One region of the Roseococcus sp. GW821-FHT12F05 genome, then DNA from elsewhere that is predicted to be linked to it. Evidence: riboswitches for the same ligand, from Rfam matches in the RefSeq annotation. Region 1 holds a riboswitch; each other region holds the start of a gene.
What was found. A riboswitch is a leader RNA that binds a small molecule or an ion and turns the genes downstream of it on or off. The one in region 1 is predicted to bind cobalamin.

Region 1 (3,185 bases):
TAGATCAGGGCTGCGGCGACACCTTCTCCAGGTAGCTCTGGAAGACGCCGACATGGTTGAACGCCTCGTCGCAGCTGTCCGGCCAGAGCTCGGTCGAACGGAAGCGCACGTCGTAGGTCGGCTCCATCGTGGCCTGCATGTTGTGCGCGGCGGCGTCTGGGAAGGGGTAGGGCGGGGTGATGCCGACCACCACGCCCGTCTTGCCCCTGATGTAGCCGGGCATGCGGTGGTGCCCGGAGACGAACTCGTACTTCACGCGCACCGTCTCGCCGATCGCGAAGCTCTGCGGCGGCGCGGCCATGCGGCCCGGCCCGATCGGCAGCGCCAGCGGGAAGGTGCCTTCGACCAGCGCCTCCAGCTCCTCCTTCGTGGTGATGCCCTTCTCCACGGCGAGCGTGGCCGCCGCCGTCAGCACGCGCTCGTAATAGGGCGCGCTCATGTAGTGGGTCGGTGCCATGCGCTCGATGGCGTGGCGATACTCGTCCATGTTGTAGATGTGGGTCTTCACCGAGATGGCCGAGAGCGCGCGGGCCAGCGGCTCCCAGGTCTCGTCATGCGGAGGCGCGGGGTAGTTGATCTTCCCGAAGCCCTGTTTGCCGCCGAGGTCGTGCATGCTGTCCATGGCGTCAGCCCTTCACCTCGTCGAGGCGCGAGGCGCCGATCATGGAATCCTGCGTCACGATCACGGCCAGCTTCTCGGCGGGCCAGCCGATCGTGGCCGGCGGCTGCACGGGCAGCACCATGTAGCGGGTGTCGGCGGTCGTGTCCCAGACGCGGATTTCCGTCGTTGCCGGCAGGTCGAGCCCCATCTCGCGCAGCGCGGTGCGCGACTGGCGGACAACGCGGGCGCGGTACTCCATGTCCTTGTACCAGTCCGGCGCGGCGCCGATGATCGTATAGGCCGTGCACGAGCACAGCGTGCAGACGATCAGGTTGTGGATATCGGGCGTGTTCTCCAGCACCACGAGGTGGCGGTGGTGCTCCGGGAAGTCGAAGCCCATCTCGCGCGCGGCCGAGGTGCCGTCGGCCAGCATGCGGGCGCGGTAGTCCGGATCGGTCCAGGCGCGGGCGACCATCTGGCCACCGTTGAGGGTGACCCATTGCTCCTCGGCATGCTCGGTGAACTCCTCGACGAAGCCATCGGGGAGGATGCCCTTGCCCTTGAGCACGATCTCGAGGGCGGCGGCGCGCTGCTCGATCGGCGCGGGCTGGTTGGACGCGGCCATGGAAGTTTCTCCTGCTTTATCGATGGTTTGGGGGGAATCCGTGCCCGCCGGATCGCATTGCAATGCGGCCGTCGGCGGCTTCAGCCAGGATAGGCACACCCTGCTCACCTGCCCCGGTGCACCCCGCCCGGATCCCATGGGTTGCGGCGGCCTTCCGGCGCGTCGGCCACGGCAGGTCTCCTGGCTCGCGGGTCACGGAAGCGGGCCCTGCCTTCCCGCGGCTTCCGCCGCAGTGGCCCGCCGCGCCTTGGGCGCGACGGAGGGGCCAGCGTCTCGCCGCTGACAGTTGCGGGGGCAGCTGCCGACTTGCCCGGAGCGGGGGAGCATTCCCCCGGCGGACGCACGGCATTCCCTTTTCACCCGCTCGCGCGGGACCGGTGCAGCGTCATGCTGGCAAGGCGGGCCGCGTGGCGCAAGGGCTCAGAGGGCCGCGCCGTCCCGCAGCACGGCATGGGCGGCGGCGGTGGCGCTGCCGTCGGCCTCGTGCAGTGCGAGGCCGGGGAGCATCTCGTCCGCGCCGCGACCGCCCTTCCGGGCCTGGATGAGGATGCGCTTGGCCGCCGCGCCGGCCCGCGGCCAGAGCGGCAGCAGCCGCACCGAGCCGCAGCCGGCGTCACGGAACCCAGCGGCCGCCTCGGCCAGGCGCGCGGCGGGCAGGACCAGCGACACCGTTCCCTTGTGCCGCAGCGGCCGGGTCAGCGCCGCGATCCAGGCCGAGAGCGGCGCGTCCTCATGCGCCGCCTGTCGGCGCCCGGCGTCCGGCGAGGCGGTGCCCCCGGTCCAGTAGGGCGGGTTGGCCATGGCGTGCTGCATCGGCGCGAGGGCGGGCAGCGCGCAGCAATCCTCGGCGAGGATGGTGGCCTTTGCCCCGTTGAGGGCCACGTTGCGGACGGCGATCGCGGCCAGCTCCGGGTCGCGCTCCACCGCCGTGACCACGATTCCCGGCACCCGCGCCGCCAGGCAGAGGAACGCCGCGCCCGTCCCGCAGCCGATCTCCAGCACCGAATCCCCCGTCCGGGCCGGCACGAAAGCGGCCAGCAGCACCGGGTCGATCGCCGCCCGGAACCCCTGCCGCGGCTGCAGCAGCCGCACCCGGCCGCCGAGCAGCCCGTCCTCGGTCAGGTCCTCAGACACCGGCGTCCCGCAGCAGCCGCCGCGCCCGTGCCGCGTCCGCCGCCGTCACCGCCAGCCGGCGCGGGAAGATCGACAGGCCCAGTCCCGCCAGGTTCTGGTCGAGCTGCACCACCTCGATCCCCGCGCCGCGCAGGAGCGCCGCCAGGAATTGGATTCGAACCGGATCGGCGTCCTCGGCGACCACATCCATCGCGGGAAATCCTTGATTTGCCTCGCCTTGCCGCCATGTCGGCTGCTCGGGTATCCTGCATCGGCCCGGCCGGGGTCAAGGCTGGACGCAACTTCAGGGGTTTGGACGAGTGGCGGGTGCGATTGACGCGAAACGGGATGGCGCCAGGCCGCACAATGCCAACCCGCGCGATGCCAACCCGCGCGATGCCAGCCCGCGCGACCGGGGCGAGGGCGCGCTCGCCCGGCTGATGGACCTCGTGGCCGAGGATCTCGCCGCCTGCAACCGCCTCATCGTCGAGCGCATGCACAGCCAGGTGGCGCTGATCCCGCAACTCGCGGCGCATATCGTGGCGGCCGGCGGCAAGCGGCTGCGGCCGCTGCTGACGCTGGCGGCCTCGAAGCTCTGCGGCTATTCCGGCGCGCGGCACGTGGCGCTCGCCGCCTGCGTGGAGTTCATCCATACCGCCACCCTCCTGCACGACGACGTGGTGGACGAGAGCGAGCTCCGCCGGGGGCAGGCCAGCGCCAATGCGCTCTTCGGCAACAAGCCCTCGGTCCTCGTAGGCGACTTCCTGTTCGCCCGCGCCTTCCAGCTGATGATCGAGGACAGGAGCCTCGAGGTGCTGCGCATCCTGGCCGCCGCCTCGGCCACCC
Region 2 (3,185 bases), on a different contig from region 1:
CTTGCGGGCGACTCGCGCGGCGCGGATGTCCTGCGTCTGCGGAAAGCTGCCGATGGTGGTGGTCGGATAGTCCGGAAGGTTCAGCCGTGCGCGCTGGGCGAGGCGGCGCTCTGCGAAGGGCAGGCGCCGCGCATCCTCCGGCGTTCCCGCCGCGAGGCGCCGGGCCACCGCCTTGTCGTGCAGCCGCGGCGAGGCGCGGCGGGCGGCCTGGCGGACGTCACTGGCGTCCAGCGCCTCGGCGATGGCGCCGCGGCCCTCGACGAGGCCGCGCGCGAGCAGCGCCACCTCCTCCAGCTTCTGCTTCGCGAAGCCCATCCAGCCCTTGAGCTCGGCATCGAGGCCGGTCTCGCCGGCGAGGTCGATCGGGCTGTGCAGCAGCGAGCAGGAGGGCGCCACCTGCAGCAGCTCGAAGCGCCGCGAGGCGGCCGCCGAGCGCAGCTTCAGGAAGGCGCGCGAGAGGTCCGTCGCCCAGACGTTGCGGCCGTCCACGACGCCGAGGGACAGCACCATCCGCGCCGGCGCGTGGCGCAGGGCCACGTCCAGCATCTGCGGCGCACGCACGAGGTCGAGATGGACGCCGGCGACGGGCAGGTTCAGCGCCGTCTCCAGGTTCTCCCTGAGATCGCCGAAATAGGCGGCGAGCAGGATCGAGAGGCCCGGCGCGGCCAAGGCCAGCGCGGCATAGGTCGTGCCGAAGGCGGCGCGGGCCTGCGGCGCGAGGTCGAGCACCAGGCAGGGCTCGTCGATCTGCACCTGGGTCGCGCCGGCGGCGGCGAGGCGCTTCAGCGTCTCGGCATAGACAGGCAGCAGGCCGGGGAGCAGGTCGAGCGGATCGCCCGCGCCCTCGGCCATCTTGCCGAGCAGCAGGAAGGAGACCGGACCGAGCAGCACCGGCCGCGTCATGTGGCCGAGCGCCTTGGCCTCCAGGAAGGCCTCGACGGCGGGGAAGCCGGTGGGGGCGAACTCCTGTCCCTTGCCGAAGACGGGCACGAGGTAGTGGTAGTTCGTGTCGAACCACTTGGTCATCTCAAGCGCGGGCGCGCCGTGGCCGCCGCAGCAGGCGTCCTCGTCGCCGCGCCCGCCGCGGGCCAGGGCGAAGCGGGTCGCAAGCGAGACCGCCTCGCCCGGATGCCAGCCATAGCCATGCGGGATGGCGCCCACGGCGCAGGCCGTGTCCAGCACGTGGTCATAGAGGGAAAAATCGTTGCTCGGCGGCATGGCGATGCCGGCCTCGGCCTGCAGCGCCCAGTGGCGGGCGCGCAGCTCGGCGGCGGTGGCGAGCACGGAATCCTCGCCGGTCCTGCCGGACCAATGGGATTCGAGCGCGGTCTTGAGTTCCCGCCGCAAGCCAATGCGGGGGAAGCCCAGGTTGTAGGCGGTCATGGTCGTCTCCTGAAGGGGCGCTCAGGCCCCGGATCTGTCGGGATGAGTCGCCAGCCGGGCCCGAGCCGCACGCAGGATCGCGTGCCGGGCCGCGGCGGAAGCCGTGGGCCAGGCGACGATCTCGTCGAGACGGCGGCCGCAGCCGAGGCAGACCTCCCCATCCAGCTTGCAGATGCGCAGGCAGGGCGAGGTCGGATCGGACTCGGAGGGCCGGGGAACGGCCGGCATGGCGGTCAGGCTTTCTGGGGACAGGCCCGCATTCGCCCACGACAGGGTGTTCGGTTCAGGACATTCAGGGCGCGGCTTTGGCGCATGGTCGGTCTCTCCCTGTCCGGGGGCACCCCGCCCCGGCGGTTGGGTTTCGCGCGTGCCGGCAGGTCTCCTGGCTCACGGGTCGTCACTCGCCCCTCGGCCTTCCCGGGATCGGGATCCCAGTGACCAGCCCTCTTGCGAGGGCGATGAGAGGCCAGCTCGCCGCTGACAGTTGCGGGGGCAGCCGCCGACTTGGCTCGCATCACGAGCCTCACGGCGTTCCCTTTTCACCGGCTCGCGCCGGACCAACACGTCATCAACATATCCTTATGTCTCACCGAGTCAAGCACGTCTTGCGCGCCCCGCCGGACCCGTCAGATTGCGGCCAATTACCGACCTGCGGAGTTCTCCCCCCGATGCCCCATTTCGATCTCATCCTGCGCGGCGGCCAGGCCGTCCTGCCCTGGGGCATCGAGCCGCTGGACATCGGCGTGCGCAGCGGGCGGATCGCCGCCATGGGCGCGCTGGGCAAGGCCGAGGCCGCCCAGGTGATCGACTGCACGCATCTGCACGTGCTGCCCGGCCTGATCGACGCGCATGTCCATCTGCGCGAGCCGGGCGACCCGAAGGTCGAGACCATCGCCACGGGCACGAAGGCCGCGATCCTCGGCGGCCTGACGACGGTCTTCGACATGCCGAACACCGCGCCCTCCATCACCGATTCGGCGCAGCTGGCCTGGAAGCGCGCCTATGTGGCGGAGCATGCGTATTGCGACATGGGCCTCTATGTCGGCGCTTCGAAGAAGAACATCGCCGAGCTCGCCGAGCTGGAGCTGGAGGACAATGTCTGCGCGGTGAAGGTCTTCGCGGGCTCCTCCACGGGCGACCTGCTGATCGAGGACGACGCGACGCTGGAGGCCGTGATGCGCTCCGGCCGCCGGCGCATCTGCTACCACTCCGAGGACGAGTACCGCCTGCAGGAGCGCAAGCCGCTCTTCACCGAGGGCATGCCCCACCGCAACCACATGGTCTGGCGCGACGTGGAATGCGCGATGCTCGGCACGAAGCGCCTCATGGCCCTCGCCCGCAAGACCGGCCGTCCCGCGCACATCCTGCATGTGTCCACGGCCGAGGAGCTCGAATACCTCGGCGATTTCAAGGACATCTGCTCCGTCGAGGTGCTGATGAACCACCTCACCCAGACCGACGAGGCCTATGACCGCCTCGGCGGCTATGCGGTGATGAACCCGCCCATCCGCGAGCAGCGCCACCTCGAGGCCGCCTGGGCCGCCGTGCGCAACGGCACGGTGGACGTGGTGGGCAGCGACCACGCCCCGCATTCCCGCGAGGCCAAAGAGCGCCCCTGGCCCAACACCGCCGCCGGCCTGACGGGCGTGCAGACCATCGTGCCGGTGATGCTCGACCATGTGAGCGCCGGCCGCCTCAGCCTCTCGCGCCTCGTGGACCTGATGTGCGCCGGCCCCGCGCGGATCTACGGCGCGGTGAACAAGGGCCGCCTCTCCGTCGGCTACGACGCCGACTTCACGCTG
Region 3 (3,185 bases), on a different contig from region 1:
GGGCTTGGATGCCACCTCCGCATCCTGCACAACCTTGCGCTTCTGCATCTTCTGGCGATGCCGCTCGGCCTCTTCCTCGGTGATGCTCATTTCAGTCTCAGGGGAATGCCGGCCACGACCAGTTCGACGCGTCCCGCCACCGCGGCGACCTCTTGGTTCAGCCGGCCCTGCGCGTCGCGGAACCGGCGGCCGAGCGGCGTCGCCGGCACGATGCCGGAGCCGACCTCGTTCGAGACCAACACCGTCGGCGCCACGCGCGCCAGGAGGGCCGCCAGCAGCGATCCGGTGGCGGCGTCCAGCTCCGCTTCGGCCAGCATCAGGTTGCTCAGCCACAGCGTCAGGCAATCCACCAGCAGCGGCGCATCGGGCGTCGTCGCGATGGCCTCCGGCAGGTCGCGCGGGGCATCCACGGTCACCCATCCCACGGGCCGCCGCGCCCGGTGCTCGGCGATGCGCGCGGTCATTTCCGCATCGTAGGATTCGGCCGTCGCGATGTAGGTCCAGGGCGGTGCCTCCGCCTGGACAAGCGCCTCCGCGTGCCGGCTCTTGCCGGAGCGCGCGCCGCCGAGGACGAGGGTGAGCGGGCTGGACATGGGCGCGGACCATGGCCGCGTCCGCTCCGGACGGCAATGGGTCGCCCGGCCCCACGCAGGAGGCCGGGCGAAGGCCGCTCAGCGAGCGGGGACGCCTGCCGGCATCTGCTGCGCCGTGTAGCCGGCGGGAACCGAGAGGCGGGCCGGATCGATGGCGCCGTAGGCGACCTGGGTGGCCTCCATGGTCACGGCGGCGCCGTTGGGGCCGGTCGAGACGGAGCGCAGCAGGACCCCGTCGTCGGTCATGCAATTCGTGCCGCGCACCTGGCCGAGGGCCATTTCCCACTCGGTGCAGGCGGTGCCGGCCACCGTCGCTCGCCCCTTGCGGGTGAAGGTCGCGCCGGCCGGCGCTTCCTGGTTCATCGCGGCGACCGTGGCCGGCGGCATGGTCACCACCATGCGCTGGGCGTCCATGACCATGACGGCGGAATTGGCCTGCCGATCAATGAGGATCCAGCCGGTATTGCCGGGCGGGTCGACGCGCTGCTTGCCGGTGCTGACGGAGAAGGCCATCCGCGTCTCCTGCGGGGGCATGCCGGCGAGCCCGGTCATGCGATAGGTGACCGTCACGTCCCGTGTGGGGCGAAGGTTCGCGGGCTGCGCCAGGGCCGGAAGCGCGAGGGCGGAAAGAGTGGCCGCGGCGGCCAGAAGTCGGATCATGCGGTACCTCCTGAGGTTCATTTTTTAATTCCTTGGAATGTAGATGGTTGCCCGCCGCCGGTCGAGCCGCCCTCCCATCCCCGCCGCATCGCCGTTGACAGTGCCGGCCCGCCCGTGTCTCTCATGCCCTCGCTTGATGGTCCCCGCCGGGAGGCGGGGTGAAAAGGGAACATGGAGCGGGCGCCGCGAGGCTCCCGAAGCCGTGGCTGCCCCCGCAACTGTGAGCGGAGAGCCCGTGCCAAACAGCCACTGGACCCGCCCGCGAGGGCGTTCCGGGAAGGCGGCACCGGGCGTCGATCCGCGAGCCAGGAGACCTGCCATCTCGCGACAGACCACCGTGCCGGGCGGGGTGCCTCGGCGCGGCCGCCATCCCGGCGACGGCGCGTGTCCCGCGCCGCGACTGCATCCCCATTCCCGCGCTTCCAGGCGCAGGAGGAGCATGCGCTTGTCCCTCTCCGAACACGTCGCCGGCCCGGTGACGCTCTTCGTCTGCACGACCTGCCGCCATCCCGACGACGCGGTGGACGTCCAGCCTCGCGCCGGCGCCCGCCTGGCCGCGACCCTCACCCCGTCGGAGGGCGTGGACATCCGCGAGGTGGAGTGCCTGGCCAATTGCAGGCGCGGCCCCTCCGTCGCCATGGCGCGGCCGGGCGGCTGGAGCTACGTCTTCGGCGGTCTCGCGCCGACCGACGGCACGGCGGTGCTCGAGGGCGCGCGCCTTCTGTCCCTCTCGGCCGACGGCCTGATGCCCTGGCGCGGTCGCCCCGAGCCCCTGAAGCGCGGCCTGATCGCCCGCATCCCGCCCATTCCCGGAGCCCGCGCATGAGCCTCGCCCGCATTCCCTGCACCATCGTCACGGGCTTTCTCGGCGCTGGTAAGACGACCCTGATCCGCCACATGCTCCAGAACCCCCAGGGAAGGCGGCTCGCGGTGATCGTGAACGAGTTCGGCGATGTCGGCATGGACGCGGAGATCCTGCGCGGCTGCGGCGCCGAGGCCTGCGACGAGGCCGGCATCATCGAGCTCGCGAACGGCTGCATCTGCTGCACCGTGGCCGACGACTTCGTGCCCGCCCTGGACGCGCTGCTGGCGCTGGATCCGCAGCCCGAGCACATCCTGATCGAGACCTCCGGCCTCGCCTTGCCCAAGCCGTTGGTCCAGGCCTTCCACTGGCCCGCGATCCGCGGCCGCGTGACGGTGGATGGCGTGGTGGCGGTGGTGGACGGCGCGGCGCTCTCCGAAGGGCGCGTGGCGGCCGACCCGGCGGCGCTGGCGGCGCAGCGCGCGGCCGATCCCTCGTTGGATCATGAGGATCCGGTCGAGGAGGTCTTCGAGGACCAGCTCGCCTGCGCCGACCTCGTGGTGATGACCAAGGCGGACCTGCTGGACGCGAAGGCGCTCTCCCGCGCGCATGCCGCGATCGCCGAGGCGATGCCGCGTGCCGTGGCCGTGGTGACGACCGCGCAGGGCCGGCTCGAGCCGGATGTGATGCTGGGCCTCGGCCTCGGCACGGAGGCGGATATCGCGAACCGGCCCACGCATCACGACAATGAGCTGGAGCACGACCACGACGATTTCGACACGGTGGTGATGGACCTGCCCGAGGCGGCCGATCCCGCGGCGCTCGCCGCCCGCGTGGCGACGGCCTGCGCGGTGACGGGCGTGCTGCGCGCGAAGGGATTTTCCTCTGTCGCCGGCAAGCCCTTGCGGCTTCTGGTGCAGGCGGTCGGCCAGCGCGTCACGCATCAGTACGACCGTGCCTGGGGGCCTGCCGAGGCACGCCAGGGCAGGCTGGTGGTGATCGGGCTCAAGGGCTTCGACCAGGCCGCCGTTGCCGAGGCGCTCGCGGGGTAGCATGCACATCCTCGCCACGTCAGCCGCCTCGATCGACGGGCTCGCCGAGCCGGTCGACCTGCGCCAGGCGCCGGCCCC
Region 4 (3,185 bases), on a different contig from region 1:
GGCATCAGGCGATCTCCGCGGGGGCGAGCCAGTGGTCGTAGACCTCGATCTCCAGGGAATCGCTGAGGGAGCCGCCGTAGTCGGGCCAGAGCTCCTGCTGGCGGAAGTGCACGCGGTAGAGGTCGATCCTCGGCAGCCCGTCGCGGCCATAGGCGAGGTCTTCCGGGTTCGCATGCGCGCCGCAATAGCGCTCCACCTGGCCGATCTTCTGCCGGACGAAGAAGGGGATGCGGACATGGCCGGGCTTGCCGAGATCGAGCACGCGCACGGCGTCGCCGGGTTGGAAGCGCGGCACGCTCAGCCTCCCGTCACGGTCTTGGCGGCGTGGTCCACCACCTGGCCGCGCGCGGCGGCGAGGGAATCCATGCGCGCCTGCACCTCCTCGACGGTGAAGAACTCCTTCTCGGCGAGGAGGCGGCACAGCGCCTCGGTGCGGCGCTCGTAGAAGCCGAGCGTCTTGTAGAGCTCCACGCCGAAGCTCTCGAAGCTGCGCCGGATCTCGTCGAGCGTGACGCTGTGGCCGCGGGCGTTGAGCGCGCCGCGGATGGATTCGGAGAGCGCCTGCCAGGCCTCGAAGGGCCGTTCGTCCTGGATCACGGGGCCGCCGGGCAGGCCGCCGATATCGTGGTATCCGCGATAGGGTGGTTCGGTCATGTCGGTCCCCTGGGGACGCCGAGCGTGACCCGGGCCCGCCGCAGCGGCAAGGGGTTTGGTGCGGCGCCGCATCGTCCCGGCAGCGGGCTTGCCCGCGCGGGTCTGTTACCGATACCGTCCGTCCGCAGGCTCCGAGCAACGGGGCCGAGGGAAAACGTCATGCGCTCCGCCATGCGCGACTCGCCGCCCGTGCCGGCCCGGCCCGATCCTGCCCCAGGCCGGCGGCGCGGAGCCCTGCCGCATCGGGAGTCGCAAGGGACCGGGGGAACGCCGCTCCCGGATGCGCGCGGGCCGGGCGGACTCGCCATGTTCACGGATCGCGCCTTGCCTCTCCCGGCAAGCCACGATATCGACGGCACCGGATGGTCCCGCGCAAGCGGGTCAAAAGGGAATGCCGTGAGTTCTCCGGGACAAGTCCTCGGGGGGCAAGTCGGCAGCTGCCCCCGCAACTGTCAGCGGCGAGACGCTGGCCCATCCGTCGCGCCGCCTGCGCGACGGGCCACTGCGGCGAGAGCCGTGGGAAGGTGGGGCCTGCATCGACGACCCGCGAGCCAGGAGACCTGCCATCCGAACGACCCATCACGACCAGGCGGGGTGCCCTGGACAAGGAGACTGAGATGACCGATCAAGCCGCCTCACGGCCCGGCTTCGCTTTGTCGCGCCGGGCGCTCGCCGCGGGAGTCGCAGGCGCAGGCCTGGCGAGTCCGGCGCTGGCCCAGGCCCGCCCGCGCATCCGCGTCGGCGTGCCGACCAAGGCCTATTGGCCCACCATCATCGCCACCGCGGCCGAGCAGCAGCGCTTCTTCGAGAAGGAGGGGCTGACGGTCGAGACCACGATCTACCGCGGCGGCGCCGAGTGCTTCGAGGCGCTGGCCGCCGGCGCCACGGACCTGATCCTGGATCCGCCCGCGCTGGTCGCGGCGGGGATCAAGCGCGGCTTCGGCTCCAAGCTCGTGACCGCCGGCGCGCTCGCCTATTACGGCTGGCACCTGATGGTGCGCACGGATTCGCCGATCCGCGAGGTCTCGGAGCTGGCGGGCAAGAAGCTGGGCATCACCTCGCGCGGCTCGGGCTCCGACCTCCTGGCGCAATGGACCGAGACGGACCGGCGCATCACCACCAACCGCGTGCCCGTCGGCGGCGGCGGGCTGGTGCCCAACCTGCGCTCGCGCAACGTCGACGCCGCGGTGATCTACTCGCCGCTCAGCTTCCAGCTGATCCGCGCGAACCAGGCGCGCAGCCTGATCGACTACGGCACCGCCATCCCGCAGCACATCACCGCCGGCTGGATCGTGAGCGACCGCATGATCCGCGACACGCCGCAGGCGGTGCAGGGCGGCGTCAACGCCATCTATGGCGGCCTCGCCTGGCTGCGCGCGAACCGCGGCCCGGCCATCGAGCTGATCTCCACCAACAACGAGATTCCGGCCGAGATCGCGGCCATCGAGTACGAGGAGACCATCCTCAAGCTGTCCCCCGACGGGGTGATCGACCCCGCGCAGGTCGCCTATTCGCTGGAGCTGTCGCGCATGAGCGGCATGACCGAGATGGCGCCCGCCGAGGAGGTCTTCACCACCCGCTTCCGGCCGGTGCCGACGCGCTGATGTCCCGCACGGCGATGCTGGCCGTGCGGCTGCTGCTGCTGGCGCTGGCGCTGGGAATCTGGGAGGCGCTGCCGCGGCTCGGCTGGGTGGACGACGAGATCCTGCCGCCCTTCAGCGCGGTGTTCGTCACGGCGCTGCAGCTGCTGCAGCGGCCCGCCATCCATGGCGACCTCGCGATTACCGGGCTGCAGCTCGGCGCGGCGCTGATCATCTCCGTGCCGACGGGCGTCCTGCTCGGCATCCTGCTGGCGGAGAACAAGCGGCTCGCCCAGGTCTGCGAGCCGCTGCTCTACTTCCTCTTCAGCGTGCCGAAGTCGATCTTCCTGCCGCTGTTCATCCTCACGCTGGGGATCAGCTTCTGGCAGAAGGTGGCCTTCGGCTGCTTCTCCACCATCCTGATCGTGCTGATGAGCGCCACGGCCGCCGTGCGCTCGGTGCGCGAGGAGCATGTGCTGACCGCGCGCTCCTACGGCGCCACGCGGGCGCAGATCACGCGCCATGTCTACCTGCCGAGCATGCTGCCGGTGCTGCTGGAGGCGCTGCGGCTCGCGGTGATCTTCTCCACGACAGCGGTCATCCTCGCGGAGATGTACGCCTCGCGCAGCGGCATCGGGCAGCAGATCGCGGGCTGGGGCGAGGGCTTCATGATGAAGAACCTCTTCGCCGGCGTGCTGATCGTCTCGGTGACCGCCATCCTGATCAACGAAGGTATCCGATGGATCGAGACCCGATGCAGCCACTGGCGCAGCTGAAGGAGCAGCCCGTGACGGCGCGGCCGATGATCGAGGTCATCGGCCTCGGCCACACCTACGAATCCCGCGGCGTCGCCTCGCGCGCGCTGGAGGATATCGCGCTCACCGTCGAGGCCGGGCGCTTCAGCGTGATCGTGGGACCCAGCGGCTGCGGCAAATCCTCGCTGCTCATGAT

Region 2: it holds a riboswitch for cobalamin, as region 1 does, so the genes downstream of both, AC1ROY_RS32545 (DUF1289 domain-containing protein) here and AC1ROY_RS10755 (nitrile hydratase subunit alpha) in region 1, are expected to answer to the same signal.
Region 3: it holds a riboswitch for cobalamin, as region 1 does, so the genes downstream of both, AC1ROY_RS22570 (DUF1636 family protein) here and AC1ROY_RS10755 (nitrile hydratase subunit alpha) in region 1, are expected to answer to the same signal.
Region 4: it holds a riboswitch for cobalamin, as region 1 does, so the genes downstream of both, AC1ROY_RS20075 (ABC transporter substrate-binding protein) here and AC1ROY_RS10755 (nitrile hydratase subunit alpha) in region 1, are expected to answer to the same signal.

Annotation. Positions count from the first base shown of each region.
Region 1 is NZ_JBXAQB010000003.1:488,769-491,953, forward strand. Features, by position in the region: gene AC1ROY_RS10745 (SDR family NAD(P)-dependent oxidoreductase) at 1-3, shown strand, start outside; gene nthB (nitrile hydratase subunit beta) at 5-622, opposite strand; gene AC1ROY_RS10755 (nitrile hydratase subunit alpha) at 627-1,226, opposite strand; cobalamin riboswitch at 1,380-1,620, opposite strand; gene AC1ROY_RS10760 (tRNA1(Val) (adenine(37)-N6)-methyltransferase) at 1,647-2,360, opposite strand; gene AC1ROY_RS10765 (putative signal transducing protein) at 2,353-2,550, opposite strand; gene AC1ROY_RS10770 (polyprenyl synthetase family protein) at 2,780-3,185, shown strand, end outside.
Region 2 is NZ_JBXAQB010000023.1:41,330-44,514, reverse strand. Features, by position in the region: gene metE (5-methyltetrahydropteroyltriglutamate--homocysteine S-methyltransferase) at 1-1,383, opposite strand, end outside; gene AC1ROY_RS32545 (DUF1289 domain-containing protein) at 1,405-1,611, opposite strand; cobalamin riboswitch at 1,739-1,960, opposite strand; gene AC1ROY_RS32540 (dihydroorotase) at 2,052-3,185, shown strand, end outside.
Region 3 is NZ_JBXAQB010000010.1:177,007-180,191, reverse strand. Features, by position in the region: gene cobO (cob(I)yrinic acid a,c-diamide adenosyltransferase) at 1-90, opposite strand, end outside; gene cobU (bifunctional adenosylcobinamide kinase/adenosylcobinamide-phosphate guanylyltransferase) at 87-593, opposite strand; gene AC1ROY_RS22575 (hypothetical protein) at 672-1,253, opposite strand; cobalamin riboswitch at 1,374-1,589, shown strand; gene AC1ROY_RS22570 (DUF1636 family protein) at 1,699-2,079, shown strand; gene cobW (cobalamin biosynthesis protein CobW) at 2,076-3,107, shown strand; gene cobN (cobaltochelatase subunit CobN) at 3,109-3,185, shown strand, end outside.
Region 4 is NZ_JBXAQB010000008.1:152,362-155,546, reverse strand. Features, by position in the region: gene AC1ROY_RS20090 (nitrile hydratase subunit alpha) at 1-5, opposite strand, end outside; gene AC1ROY_RS20085 (SH3-like domain-containing protein) at 5-295, opposite strand; gene AC1ROY_RS20080 (hypothetical protein) at 298-654, opposite strand; cobalamin riboswitch at 1,001-1,236, shown strand; gene AC1ROY_RS20075 (ABC transporter substrate-binding protein) at 1,272-2,258, shown strand; gene AC1ROY_RS20070 (ABC transporter permease) at 2,258-3,010, shown strand; gene AC1ROY_RS20065 (ABC transporter ATP-binding protein) at 2,989-3,185, shown strand, end outside.